Regions from separate parts of the Alkalibacterium psychrotolerans genome, predicted to be linked through region 2. Evidence: predicted binding sites of a transcription regulator. Region 2 holds the regulator's gene; each other region holds the start of a gene.
The links. The regulator HrcA, encoded in region 2, represses chaperone genes, less so after heat shock. The targets are predictions, from matches to a motif close to TTAGCACTCNNNNNNNNNGAGTGCTAA.
Positions count from the first base shown of each region.

Region 1 (4,291 bases), on a different contig from region 2:
TAAATGTCATGACCAAGGGAAATACTAGTGCACTGGCGATCGATGGATACAGACGTGTCTTGAATTCTCTTTCCGTTTTGGTCAGCTGCCAGCCAAAGTGATAATAGGCTGATTCCAGCGGCGTAAAGCACAGTAAGCGGGCCGACGCACGTTCAATATACCCGCGTCTGCCCTGCTGAACAGATGATGCATCCATCTTCTGCAAATTGCTTTCAATTCTGTCTGAATTCCAATTGTAAATAAGAGCAAGAAAAACGGTCCCTGCGATTAACAGAAGACTATATAACCCATATGTTGTTGACCAGCCTTCCTGCAGCATTCCAAATGGCGCCACAAACCAGAGCGGAAAGAGGAGCACATGTCCTATCGACAGGTTGATTTCGACCAGAAGGTTTTCCGGGTCGATAATCTGAAAAATCTGACCGACCAAGTAGTAACCGATGACCATGAAAATTGACAAGCTGATCTGACTGTAGGCGATAATATTTTTCAGCCGTTCACCGTCAAACCGTTTCAAAATTGTGGCGTAGACAAACTGGGTCAATATCAGGCACCAAAGTGACGCCAGAAAAGACAGAAACAGAACAAGCAGACCGGCTACAATCCCATTAAAGTAAAAGGTAAAGAGAATCACCGGCAAGCCGATGGCGAGTGTAAAAGCCACCAGATAAATGCCCACATGCGTCGACTTGGCTGCTCCGAGAGTCTTCCGATCAACAGGCTTGGTGCCTATCAAAGTCGCATCTTTTGTGTCCAGTAAAATACCTGAAAAATTAGCAATTAAAGTCGAGAAGGTCATAATAAACAAGAAACTGAAGTAAAGCGTGTACTGAAACACCCAGTTGTCATAGGCAAACAGCACCAGTAAGAAGACACTAATCAGCGTATAGACCCATAAACTGGAGAAGAAATGATTCTTTTCTTCGTCCGACCGCTTGCCTGTCTCCATTCCCGGCAGCGGCGCATCTTTCCGGCCGTCTACGGTCATTTTCATTGAAAGGATGGACCGCATCTGCGGGTAATTGATGCCCAGTCGTATATAGATAAAGGAAAACACATCAATGATTCTTAAATAAATGGGATTTTTATCACTCTTTTTCAATCCTATAACATCACGCATCATCGGCTGCTTCTCCTTTCATAGCAAGAAGAAACTGATCAGCCAATGCACCGTGCTGATCAAAACCGGTCAGGGTATTAAAAAGCTGTTCCAGCGTGCCATCCGCTTCTTCCTTCAGTTCTTCAAAAGGTCCGTCAGCTACCACTTCTCCTTCATTTAGTATCAGGATACGGTCACTCAGTTTTTCGACCGTGTCCATAACATGCGATGAATAAAATATTGTCTTGCCATCTTGTTTCAATTTCCACAAGAGTTCCTTGATGACCTGAACACTGTTGGCATCGAGTCCACTTAATGGTTCATCCCAGAACAGGATATCCGGATTGTGCATCAGGCTGGAAATAATCAGAACTTTCTGGCGCATGCCTTTTGAAAAAGAAGACAGACGGCTGTCGAGCGATTCTTTAATGCCTAATGCATCCATCATCTGTTCAGATTTTGTAAGAATAGTCTCTTCTTTCATGCCGTACAGTTCACCGATAAACAATAAGTATTCTCTAGCGGTTAAGGTTTCATACAAATCTGCATTTTCCGGCACATAGCCAATCCGCGACTTGTAAGAGACATCTTTACTTTCAATGGGTTCACCGAAGATTTTGATTGAGCCTCCGTCTTTTTCAAGCATGCCGAGAATAATTTTCACTGTTGTACTTTTCCCGGCGCCATTTGGTCCAATATATCCGATGATTTCCCCTGGGCTGACTGAAAAAGTTACTTCTTTCAAGACTGGTTTCCCGTCAAATTGTTTCACTAATTGATTGATTTCTAAAATGGATTCCATAATTGCCTCCGTGAGTCATTTTGTATCAGTTTATCATAAATTTATTTCCATAAAGGTATTATTACCATTTTTACTGAAGCTGTGCTAGGATTTAATTATTAGTACAAAGAGAGAAGGGATTGAGATGACCGAGTACGAAACAACATTCGAAAAGGCCTCTATCTGGGCTGTGGTCTGGCGTTTTCTGCTGGCTGCACTCGGTATCGTCGTCATTGTTGGTGTCTTTCTTCTCATTGCATTCATGGGCGAACAGCTGACACTGGTCAGTCTGGTTACCGATGGCCTTCTTTACTTTTCCTTGTACAAACTGACACTCAGCCTTATGAAAAAACAATCCTTAGCTGTCAAAGCTCTTTCCCGCCCCGTTTCCTACTCGGCTCGGGATGTCCTTAATCTGTTTGGCATAGCAGGATTAACCGCTGTCGTCGCCACATCCTTTATCTATTTTATCGTTAGCTTTCTCACTTTTTTCCCCGCCTTATTCGACAGAGTGATGCCTTATTTCATCAGTATTACACTAGTGGATGATATATCTTTTGTATATTTAGTTTTTGTAGCCGTCATCGCTGCACCTATTGTTGAGGAACTTTTTTTTCGAGGCTATATCCTGAATAAATGGGCAGATAAATACGGTGTCAAGAAAGGTGTGATATTCAGTTCATTAGCCTTTATGATCATTCATCTGCGCTCAGTTTTTATCCCCCAACTACTAGTTGGGCTAATTTGCGGGCTACTTTATGTGAAGTACAGTAATCTGCTGTATGCTATTTTCTTTCATGCCATATATAACCTTTTTGTCATCCTGCCTTCTTTATTTATTCAGACCGAATCCCTCGAGGACATACAAGCGGCTTTTCTAGCGGTAAGAAATCAGCTGCCTTTAGAATTCAGCCTCGTTTCACTACTGTTTCTAATCAGCTTTGCATTTTTACTCTATAGTATGAAAAAGTCATTCCGAAAACTTCGAACCCGGCACAGCCCCTATGCATTAAACGTGCAAAAGATAGAAGAATACTAGCAAAGACCTCCTTTTCGGGAGGTTTTTTACTTTTCCCCTTCATCTCTTTAGTATTATGTGTATAATATTAGAATAACTTTACAAACTTTAATCTATTTCTAACAAAGGGGATTACACACTATGACCGACTGGAAAACACTCTACCAAACCTGCGAAACAGCATTGAACGGAAAAAAGGAAGAACACTTGCAGTCTCTCTTTACCCTGCTTCGCCAGCCGAGTATCAGCACCTTGGACATTGGCATCCGTGAATGTGCAGACCTGCTGCTGAATTTAATGGACGACTGCGGCATCGATGCCCGCTTGATGGAAACTGACGGAAACCCCGTGGTCTACGGGGAATACACGCGACCAGAAAACACCCGGACCATTCTTTTTTATGGCCATTACGATGTTCAGCCCGCCGATCCTCTGGAACTGTGGCACTCGGACCCCTTCACCCCAACTATTCGCGACGGTAGAATTTATGGTCGCGGAACCGGAGATAATAAAGGCCAACTTATTGCCCATGTTCTGGCAGTGAAAACCCTGCTTGAACAAAACGGGTCGCTTCCTGTCAATGTCAAGTTTTTATATGAAGGAGAAGAAGAAAAAGGCAGTGTCAATCTGGCTTCCTTTGTTGAAAATAACAAGGAGCTCTTGAAGGCTGATATTGCTTATACGGCAGACGGACCGATGGAAGCGGATGGACAGCCGACTGTGACTCTGGGCAACCGCGGTCTTTTATATGTTGAAATTAAAGCCCAAGGTGCCGACCGAGACAATCACTCGGGAAACAAAGGTAATATTGCGCCCGATCCAGCTATGGCTCTGATGAATCTGATCCGGACAATGGTGGACGAAGACGGCAAGGTGTTAGTCGACGGTTTTTACGACGGCCTTGTGCCTCCAACTGAAGAAGAGCTGGACTACTTACGCAGCATCCCCTTCAGTCCCGAGAAGACGGCAGAAGTTATTGGACTGAACTCTTTACACATGACCAATGAAGAGTACTACACGAATTTATGCTTTAGACCCACCTTTACCATTGCCGGTTTCGAAAGTGGCTATACAGGTGAAGGAACCAAAACTATCATACCCGGGAAGGCCAAACTGAAACTCGATATGCGTCTCGCCCCAAGCCAGGACCCGGATGTCTTATTTGACGCAATCAAAAAACACGTCGAGGCCTTCGATTCTCGCTGTGATATTTCGGTTGAAAAATTGAGCGGAGTGAAACCGTCCAAGACCCCACTGAGTCATCCGTTGGTTCAGCAAATAATTGATTCGGTCGAAGTTGCATACGACAAGGCTCCGATTGTCCTGCCGGCTCTAGGCGGAACAGGACCGATGTTTGTCTTTACTGATATTCTAAACATTCCTTCTGTTACTG
Region 1 covers NZ_BAAGPH010000016.1:47,172-51,462, forward strand. Annotated here, with positions in the region: gene ACYVLS_RS02835 (hypothetical protein) at 1-1,123, opposite strand, end outside; gene ACYVLS_RS02840 (ABC transporter ATP-binding protein) at 1,113-1,904, opposite strand; gene ACYVLS_RS02845 (lysostaphin resistance A-like protein) at 2,026-2,919, shown strand; gene ACYVLS_RS02850 (M20/M25/M40 family metallo-hydrolase) at 3,040-4,291, shown strand, end outside.
Region 1: the regulator HrcA is predicted to act here: its motif matches at 1,963-1,989, upstream of ACYVLS_RS02845 (lysostaphin resistance A-like protein).

Region 2 (4,291 bases):
ATGAATCAGTAGCTTACGGTAGTAAAATAGATGCATTACTCAATCAAATAAAAGACGACCAAGATGAATAAGCTTCTCTATGGTATAGTTGGGTAATCAATCATAAAGAAGAGAATCTTTGTTTTAATACATTGATTCTCTTTTCTTTTATGTAGTGTGTTAAATGTCTTCGGTTGGAGGGAATTATGGAAGGAATATTACCGATTTGGAAAGAAGCCGGCATGACAAGCCATGATGTCGTCTATAAACTTAGAAAGATTTTAAAGACGAAAAAGATTGGACACTCTGGAACACTCGATCCGGCAGTGGACGGTGTTCTTCCTGTAGCAGTTGGAAAAGCCACAAAAGTAATAGAATATATGGTTGATTCGGATAAAATATATAAAGGTGAAGTGACTTTAGGTATAGCCACATCCACTGAAGATGCGACGGGAGAAGTCGTTGACAGTAAAGCAGTTGAGTCTGACTTGAAGGAACAGCAGGTTGACGACATTCTCGATTCTTTTATCGGTGAAATCAGCCAGACGCCACCATATTATTCAGCTGTTAAAGTCAATGGCAAGCGTCTGTATGAATATGCACGTGAAGGGAAAGAGGTCGAAAGACCGACCCGGAAAGTGACCGTTAAGGAATTTAAACGCTTGTCCCCGCTACAATTTAATGAGGAAAACCAGACTGTATCGTTCACGTTTGAAGTTCTCTGCGGCAAAGGCACCTATGTCAGAACGCTGGCTGTGGATGCCGGGGCCAAACTGGGTTATCCGGCGCACATGTCACAGCTCACTAGAGAAGCCAGCGGTGGCTTTTCAGGGAGTGAAGCGTTAACGTTAGATCAGGTGAAGCTGTTAATGGAAGAAGGAATGGTTGAAGATACCCTATATCCATTGGAACATGCACTGAAAAGTCTGGCTGCCTATGAACTTTCAAGCGATGAATATGAGCTGGTCAGACACGGCTCGCGTCTGCCTAAACAGCAGTATCTGAAAGAAAACCAGGATAAACTGGTCTTTATGTATCAAGGGCAGGCTGTAGCCATTTACGGTCCGCATCCGACTAAAGAAGAGTTAATCAAACCGCTAAAAGTGTTAAAGAATGAATTGCAGGTGTAGAAAATGAAAATAATACGTGTTCACCATCCTTACAATATGGAAGATATCTACCAGGGAGACATTGTACTGGTGCTGGGTTTCTTTGACGGGGTTCATCGCGGTCATCAGGCCGTCATTAGACGAGGAATTGAAGAAGCCAAAAAAAGAAATATGAAATGTGCGGTCATGACATTTAACAGGCATCCGGCCTTTGTTTACAGATCGTTTGACCCGGACAATTTATCTTACCTGACTCCTCTTGACCGTAAAGAAAAAATAATCAGTGACATGGGGGTTGATATTCTTTATGAAGTGGATTTCACATCGAAATTCGGGCGCCTGTCTCCACAGGATTTTGTCGACCAGTATATAGTGAACTGGCAGGCTAAGGTTGTGGTGGCCGGTTTCGACTATACTTATGGCAAGGCCCATGTGGCCAATATGGATAATTTACACGCTTATGCCAAAGGTCGGTTTGACATAATAACAGTCAACAAAAAAATTGATGATCATGAAAAAATTAGTTCCACACGAATCAGACGCTACATCAGCGAAGGGAAGATAGATGAAGCCAACAAGCTGCTGGGGTATATTTATGAAATCAGCGGCTTCGTTATTCATGGGGATGCACGAGGCAGAGATCTCGGCTATCCAACGGCCAATATTTATCCTCATCCTTATGTAATGGTTCCAAAGCGAGGCGTATACTCCGTAAAGATGAAAGTGAACGGTAAATGGCATGATGGTATGGCTTCTATAGGCTATAACCCTACATTTGGCCACCGACCGAGTTATTCAATTGAAGTGCACCTGTTTGACTTCAGTGAAGAAATCTACGGGGAAGATGTCGTGGTGAAGTGGGTTGACTATCTTAGAGATGAAATCAAGTTCAACTCAGTGGAAGAACTGATTGAACGACTCGACCAGGATGAAATTGATGCAAAAAGCAGTTTATCAAAGGTCAAAATAAATCAGGTTTAATTGTTGACAGAGTGAGTACAATTTGATAAATTATAAATGTGTTAGCACTCGACTCTTTCGAGTGCTAATTTAATGAAGAGAAAACTCTTAAAGATTAATCTCTCTCTCAGTGCCAAGGAGTGATGCACGTGTTAACAAAGAGACAGATTGCCATACTGGATAGTCTGATTCAGCTGTATACATCAACGGGTCAGCCTATCGGGTCTAAAACCATTATGAATGAAGCCAGTATAGACGCGAGTTCTGCTACAATCAGAAACGAGCTGAGTTATCTGGAGCATTTGGGTTTTATTCAGAAGACTCATTCTTCTTCAGGTCGTATTCCATCCATGAGAGGGTACCGATATTATATCGATCATTTAGTGAAGCCCAGAGAGCTGACGAGTGAAAAAATTCAGCTTGTGAATGACATGCTCGGCAGTCGGGTTCAGCAAATGGATGATATCATGCATCAGTCCGCACAGTTGCTGTCGGAACTGACCAGTTACACAGCTATAGTACTGGGCCCCAAGGCTGAATACAGTCGCCTGACAGGCTTTCGGCTGCTGGCTTTGAATGATAACCATGTGATGGCTATCATACAGACAGATAAGGGAACAATCGAAAATCAAGTCTTTCGTCTGCCCAAGTCGATTGAAGAATCCGATCTCACAAAGGTCGCAAACATCTTTAATCATCACTTAGTCGGACTTCCATTAAATGAAGTAGCGAAAAAACTTGAAAGAGATATTCCATTTCTTATTCGAAAACACGCAGCCAACGCATCGGATATGTTCCTGACGCTTGAATCCATTTTTAATGCTTCTGCTGAAGACCGTTACCATATTTCCGGTAAAATGAATCTGCTGGATTTCTCAGAGGACATGGATAAGAAAAAACTCAAGTCCCTCTATGAACTGCTCGAAAACCAGGGTGATTTAAATGTGCTGATTAATGCCATGCAAAATGACTTTGATGTGAAAATTGGTGAAGAAATGAATAATGACTTGTTCACCAATTTCAGCTTAGTGACCGCAACCTATCAGGTGAGCGGGCATGGGCGCGGAACGTTAGCCATTTTAGGCCCGACGAGCATGTCTTACGATGAGACTTTTGGTGTTCTTGATGTTTTGAGAAAGCAGCTGACTCATACATTACTGAACTACTATCTAGAATAATTAAGAAATGAGGAAGGTATTCATGGAAGAAAAGGAAGAGCAGGAATTGACGAAAGATTCCAATGAAGAAGTAAACGAAACAAACGAAACGGTTCTGGAGTCAGAAGAAAGCGAACAGACGGTTGAAACAGAAATGGTTCCAGTAACTGCCCTCGAAGAAAAGCAGAAGGAACTTGACGAAGTAAACGACAAATATATTCGTCTGCAGGCTGAACTGGCTAACATCAGGAAAAGAAACCAGCGAGACCGTGAAGATTTACAACGATACAGTGCACAGTCTCTTGCCAAAGAATTGTTACCGGCTATAGATAATATCGAACGAGCATTAAGCATTGAAGTCGATACAGAAGCAGGTAATAATTTGAAAAAAGGAATTGAAATGGTGTATGCCAGTTTAATTCAGGCATTTGATAAAGAGAAAATTGAAATTATCGATCCGCTCGGTGAGCAGTTCGATCCAAATTTCCACGAAGCATATACTCAAGTACCGGCTGCTGAAGGTCAGGAAAGCAATGAAGTGGCTCAAGTATTTGAAAAAGGCTTCAAACTGCACGACAGAGTATTACGTGCAGCGAAAGTTTCAGTTACACTATAAAAATATAAGAAAGTTAAAGGTGATATAGATATGGGTAAAGTTATTGGTATTGATTTAGGAACAACAAACTCTGCAGTTGCAGTTCTTGAAGGTGGAGAAGCTAAGATTATCCCTAATAAAGAGGGAAATCGTACAACGCCATCTGTCGTTTCTTTTAAAAATGGAGAAATTCAAGTAGGGGAAGTAGCGAAGCGTCAGGCTATTACTAACCCGAACACAGTTATTTCTATTAAGCGACACATTGGTACAGATTATAAAGTTGAAGCTGAAGGAAAGTCATACTCACCTCAGGAAGTGTCTGCTTACATTCTGCAGCACCTGAAAGCATATGCAGAAGACTACCTTGGTGATGACGTAACGAATGCAGTTATTACTGTTCCAGCTTACTTCAATGACTCTCAGCGTCAGGCAACAAAAGACGCAGGTAAAATTGCGGGTCTTGAAGTAGACCGTATTGTCAACGAGCCAAC
Region 2 covers NZ_BAAGPH010000024.1:5,542-9,832, forward strand. Annotated here, with positions in the region: gene rbfA (30S ribosome-binding factor RbfA) at 1-71, shown strand, start outside; gene truB (tRNA pseudouridine(55) synthase TruB) at 186-1,109, shown strand; gene ACYVLS_RS03740 (bifunctional riboflavin kinase/FAD synthetase) at 1,113-2,069, shown strand; gene hrcA (heat-inducible transcriptional repressor HrcA) at 2,198-3,226, shown strand; gene grpE (nucleotide exchange factor GrpE) at 3,249-3,821, shown strand; gene dnaK (molecular chaperone DnaK) at 3,852-4,291, shown strand, end outside.

Region 3 (4,291 bases), on a different contig from region 2:
AAAGTACATTGTTAGCAAACTTTGGCAGTTGTTTAAAATTAGAACGAATAAAATTTAAATATAAAGACGTTTTGCCTTTATTTTACAAGCTTTAGTGGTATAATATTATATGGTTAGTGAAAGATAGTTTGTGAATACACAAACCTGTAAGGCCGGAATTGATTAGAATGATTATAATTGAAAAGCGATTTGCCATTAAAATCATAGATAGATGAGGAGAATAAACATGGCTGAAAAGAAAATACCAAAAGCGACAGCACGAAGACTGCCGCTATACTACCGCTACTTGCGTTTTTTATACGAAGCTGGAAAAGAGAGAGTGTCGTCAGCGAAGTTAAGTGAAGCAGTTAAAGTGGACAGCGCCACTATCAGACGAGACTTTTCATACTTTGGTGCACTTGGTAAAAGAGGGTACGGTTATGATGTAGAAGCATTAATGAACTTTTTCAGTAAAACACTGAATCAGGATCGACTGACAAACGTTGCATTAATCGGAGTCGGTAACTTAGGTCAGGCATTACTGAACTATAATTTTAGACGGAACAATAACATCCGTATCAGTGCAGGTTTTGACGTTAAGGATGAACTAATTGATACCATTCATCAGGGTGTTCCGATTTATGCCATCGATGACATGGTCAACCAGCTGGATATTCAGCAAATTGATGTCGCTATTTTAACTGTTCCTTCCGAAATAGCACAGGAAATGGCTGATAAGTTAGTAGAGGGCGGAGTAAAGGGAATCATGAACTTTACCCCTATCCGAGTAACGGTTCCAGAACACATCAGAGTACACAACGTCGATTTGACGAATGAGCTGCAGACGTTAATTTACTTTATTAATTACTATCAGGATTTTGAAAACGGAGATAGTTCAGGTAAAGCGGATAATCCTTTAAACGACATGTTCTATAATGACTAAATAAAAAACACTTTCCTTTTTACTGGAAAGTGTTTTTTATATTATTCTTTGTTGTCTTTACTTTTTTTGATGCGATAAAATGCTTCAGCCATCCGTGTACCTTGGACAAAGTCCTTCGTTGCAAACAGGGCAAAGAGATAAGAGAAAAAGCCCCAGCCGTTCGATCCTACCGAATCAATTGTAAAGTAGAGAAATAAAAGAAAAAAGACATATTTAAAGCCTATTTGAAACAGTATCTGTTTTTCAGTCATAGTATTTCCTTTCTGTGTTCAAATCTATTTAAACGAGATAAAGGTTCGCCAGAACGGCCACAATATTCATCAGACAATGAGCGATAATCGGTGTCCAGATATTTTTAGTTTTAAAATAGAGCCATGCAAAAACCAGTCCCATTGAGGAGTAAACAAGCAGTAACCCATCAAAGTGAATGAAGGCGAACAGCAGTGAGCTGATGACAGCTGCCCCTATACCGCCAAGTTTTCCATACATTAAGCCAAACAGTGCTTTTCTAAATACAAATTCTTCCATTATAGGTCCTGCAATGCCAATGAGCAGAATAAACAGCGGGTAGCTCCGGACAACTTCTACAAGAAGACGTGTGTTTTCTGATTCCATAGGAGATCCTAGAAAATTCACCTCTATAATACTAGCAACACTCTGAACCAGTAAGGCTATAAAAACACCAGCAAGTCCCCAGATTAATATCGCTGATTTATTTGATTGAAAGGGCTGTTCAAACTCAAACTGCATGTTCCGCCGTCTTTCTATTATGAACATTCCGATAGCACCTAGTGAGAAGAGAACCATTGAGGGAATGAGAAAGGCAATCGCATCCAGTGTATCCGGTAGAAAGAGCGGAATAATACCAGATAACAGCTGAACGAGAAGAAATAATCCAATCATGTGTGTGGCGGCTTTTTTGTTGTTTTCAAGTGGAGACATTACGTTCATCCTTTGTGTTAAATTTACATAATACTAGTAATTTAACACAAAAATAAATCAGTTTCCACAAGAGAGTGAAATGAATAAAATTTTAAGATAGGGCTTGCAAGAATTGTGTGTTTTGAATATACTAAGTATTGGAGTTAGCACTCGAAGATAGAGAGTGCTAACTCACTTGACAGCCACTTAAAAAATGGCTCTAAATAAACTAAATTAAACTATATGGAGGGATTACACCATGTTAAAACCTTTAGGAAATCGAGTGCTTCTTGAAGTGAAGAAGCAGCAAGAAAAGACAGCGAGCGGACTGGTCTTGCCGGATTCTGCAAAAGAAAAGCCACAGACAGCTGTCGTTGTTGCAGTAGGCGAAGGCAAACTGATGGATAACGGTGGACGAGCGGCGATTTCAGTAGCAGTAGGAGACGAAGTGCTGTTCGAAAAATATGCCGGTTCTGAAGTGAAATACCAAGGAAAAGAATATTTGGTCGTTAAAGATACAGACCTTATCGCAATTGTAAATTAATTAAAATACTAACTTACATGAATTGAAGGAGAGGGAATACTTATGGCTAAAGATATTAAATTTTCAGAAGACGCACGTGCAGCAATGCTGCGTGGGGTAGATAAACTGGCTGACACAGTCAAGGTAACATTAGGTCCTAAAGGAAGAAATGTTATCCTCGACAAATCGTTTGGCGCACCTCAAATTACCAACGACGGTGTAACCATTGCTAAAGAAATCGAACTGGAAGACAAGTTCGAGAATATGGGCGCACAGTTAGTGGCGGAAGTTGCCAGCAAAACGAATGATATTGCCGGTGACGGAACCACCACTGCGACAGTTTTAGCGCAGGCAATCGTCAATGAAGGTATGAAAAACGTTACTGCAGGAGCAAATCCTGTCGGAATCCGTCGTGGAATTGAACTGGCTACAAAACAAGCGGTTGAGTCCTTGCGTGAAGCGTCTACTAAAGTGGAAGATAAAGAATCCATTGCTCAAATCGCAGCTATTTCATCTGGTGATGAAGAAATCGGACACCTGCTTGCAGACGCTATGGAGCGTGTTGGAAGTGATGGCGTTATTACTATCGAAGAATCCCAGGGGATCGAAACAGAATTGGATGTTGTTGAAGGGATGCAGTTTGACAGAGGTTATTTGTCACAGTACATGGTAACGGACAATGAAAAAATGGAAGCTAACCTGGACAATCCATATGTCTTAATCACTGACAAGAAAATCTCTTCTGTTCAGGAAATTCTGCCAGTACTTGAAAACATCATGCAGCAGAACAGACAGCTGTTGATTATTGCAGACGACATTGATGGCGAAGCACTTCCAACACTAGTCTTGAACAAAATCCGCGGAACACTGAACGTTGTTGCAGTTAAAGCACCAGGATTTGGTGACCGTCGAAAAGGCATGCTTGAAGACATTGCTATCTTGACAGACGGTACAGTTATCACAAGTGATCTAGGACTTGATTTGAAAGACGTAACCATTGACCAGCTGGGAACAGCCGGTAAAGTCGTGGTAACAAAAGACGACACGACTGTTGTAGAAGGTGCAGGAGAAAAAACGCATATCGAACAGCGTGTAGCAATGCTGCGTGCTCAGGCAGAAGAAACAACGTCTGAATTCGACCGTGAAAAACTTCAGGAGCGCATTGCGAAACTAGCAGGCGGTGTTGCTGTCATCAAAGTGGGAGCGGCTACTGAAACAGAAATCAAAGAGCGCAAGCTACGTATCGAAGATGCTTTGAATGCTGCACGTGCGGCAGTTGAAGAAGGTGTCATCGCTGGTGGTGGAACTGCGTATATCAATATTCTTGAAAAACTTGAAGGTATTGAAGCGGAAGGCGACGAAGAAACTGGAGTGAAAATTGTTCTCCGTGCTCTTGAAGAACCCGTACGCCAGATTGCCTCAAATGCCGGTCTTGATGGAAGCGTCATTGTTGAGCGATTGAAGCATGTTGAACCTGGTATTGGATTCAATGCAGCGACAGGTGAAATGGTCAACATGGTTCAAGCTGGAATCATTGACCCAACTAAGGTTACACGTTCAGCATTACAAAATGCGGCATCCGTTTCAGCACTGCTTCTAACAACCGAAGCAGCTGTTGCGGAAATTCCTGAAGAAAACGGCGGCCCTGCCGGAGGAATGGATCCAAGCGGAATGGGCGGCATGATGTAAGCTATTTAGCTAAAACTGAAATAAAATCATAGCACTCTGATTCATCAGTGGGGAAACCTTCCAACTGGCGAATCAGAGTGCTTTTTTATATGTTAAGTGGAACTCAAGGAATGTTTCCGACCTAGTTGGTGCTATTCTTAGAGATTTATGTAACTCGACGAATTGAGGTTGGCTGAGTTAATGGAAAACGGAGGGATTAAGGTAACTGGGGAGTTGGTGGTCAGATGAGTTAATGG
Region 3 covers NZ_BAAGPH010000023.1:35,350-39,640, reverse strand. Annotated here, with positions in the region: gene ACYVLS_RS03515 (redox-sensing transcriptional repressor Rex) at 227-922, shown strand; gene ACYVLS_RS03510 (YdiK family protein) at 964-1,173, opposite strand; gene ACYVLS_RS03505 (lysostaphin resistance A-like protein) at 1,202-1,864, opposite strand; gene groES (co-chaperone GroES) at 2,103-2,387, shown strand; gene groL (chaperonin GroEL) at 2,430-4,055, shown strand.
Region 3: the regulator HrcA is predicted to act here: its motif matches at 2,008-2,034, upstream of groES (co-chaperone GroES).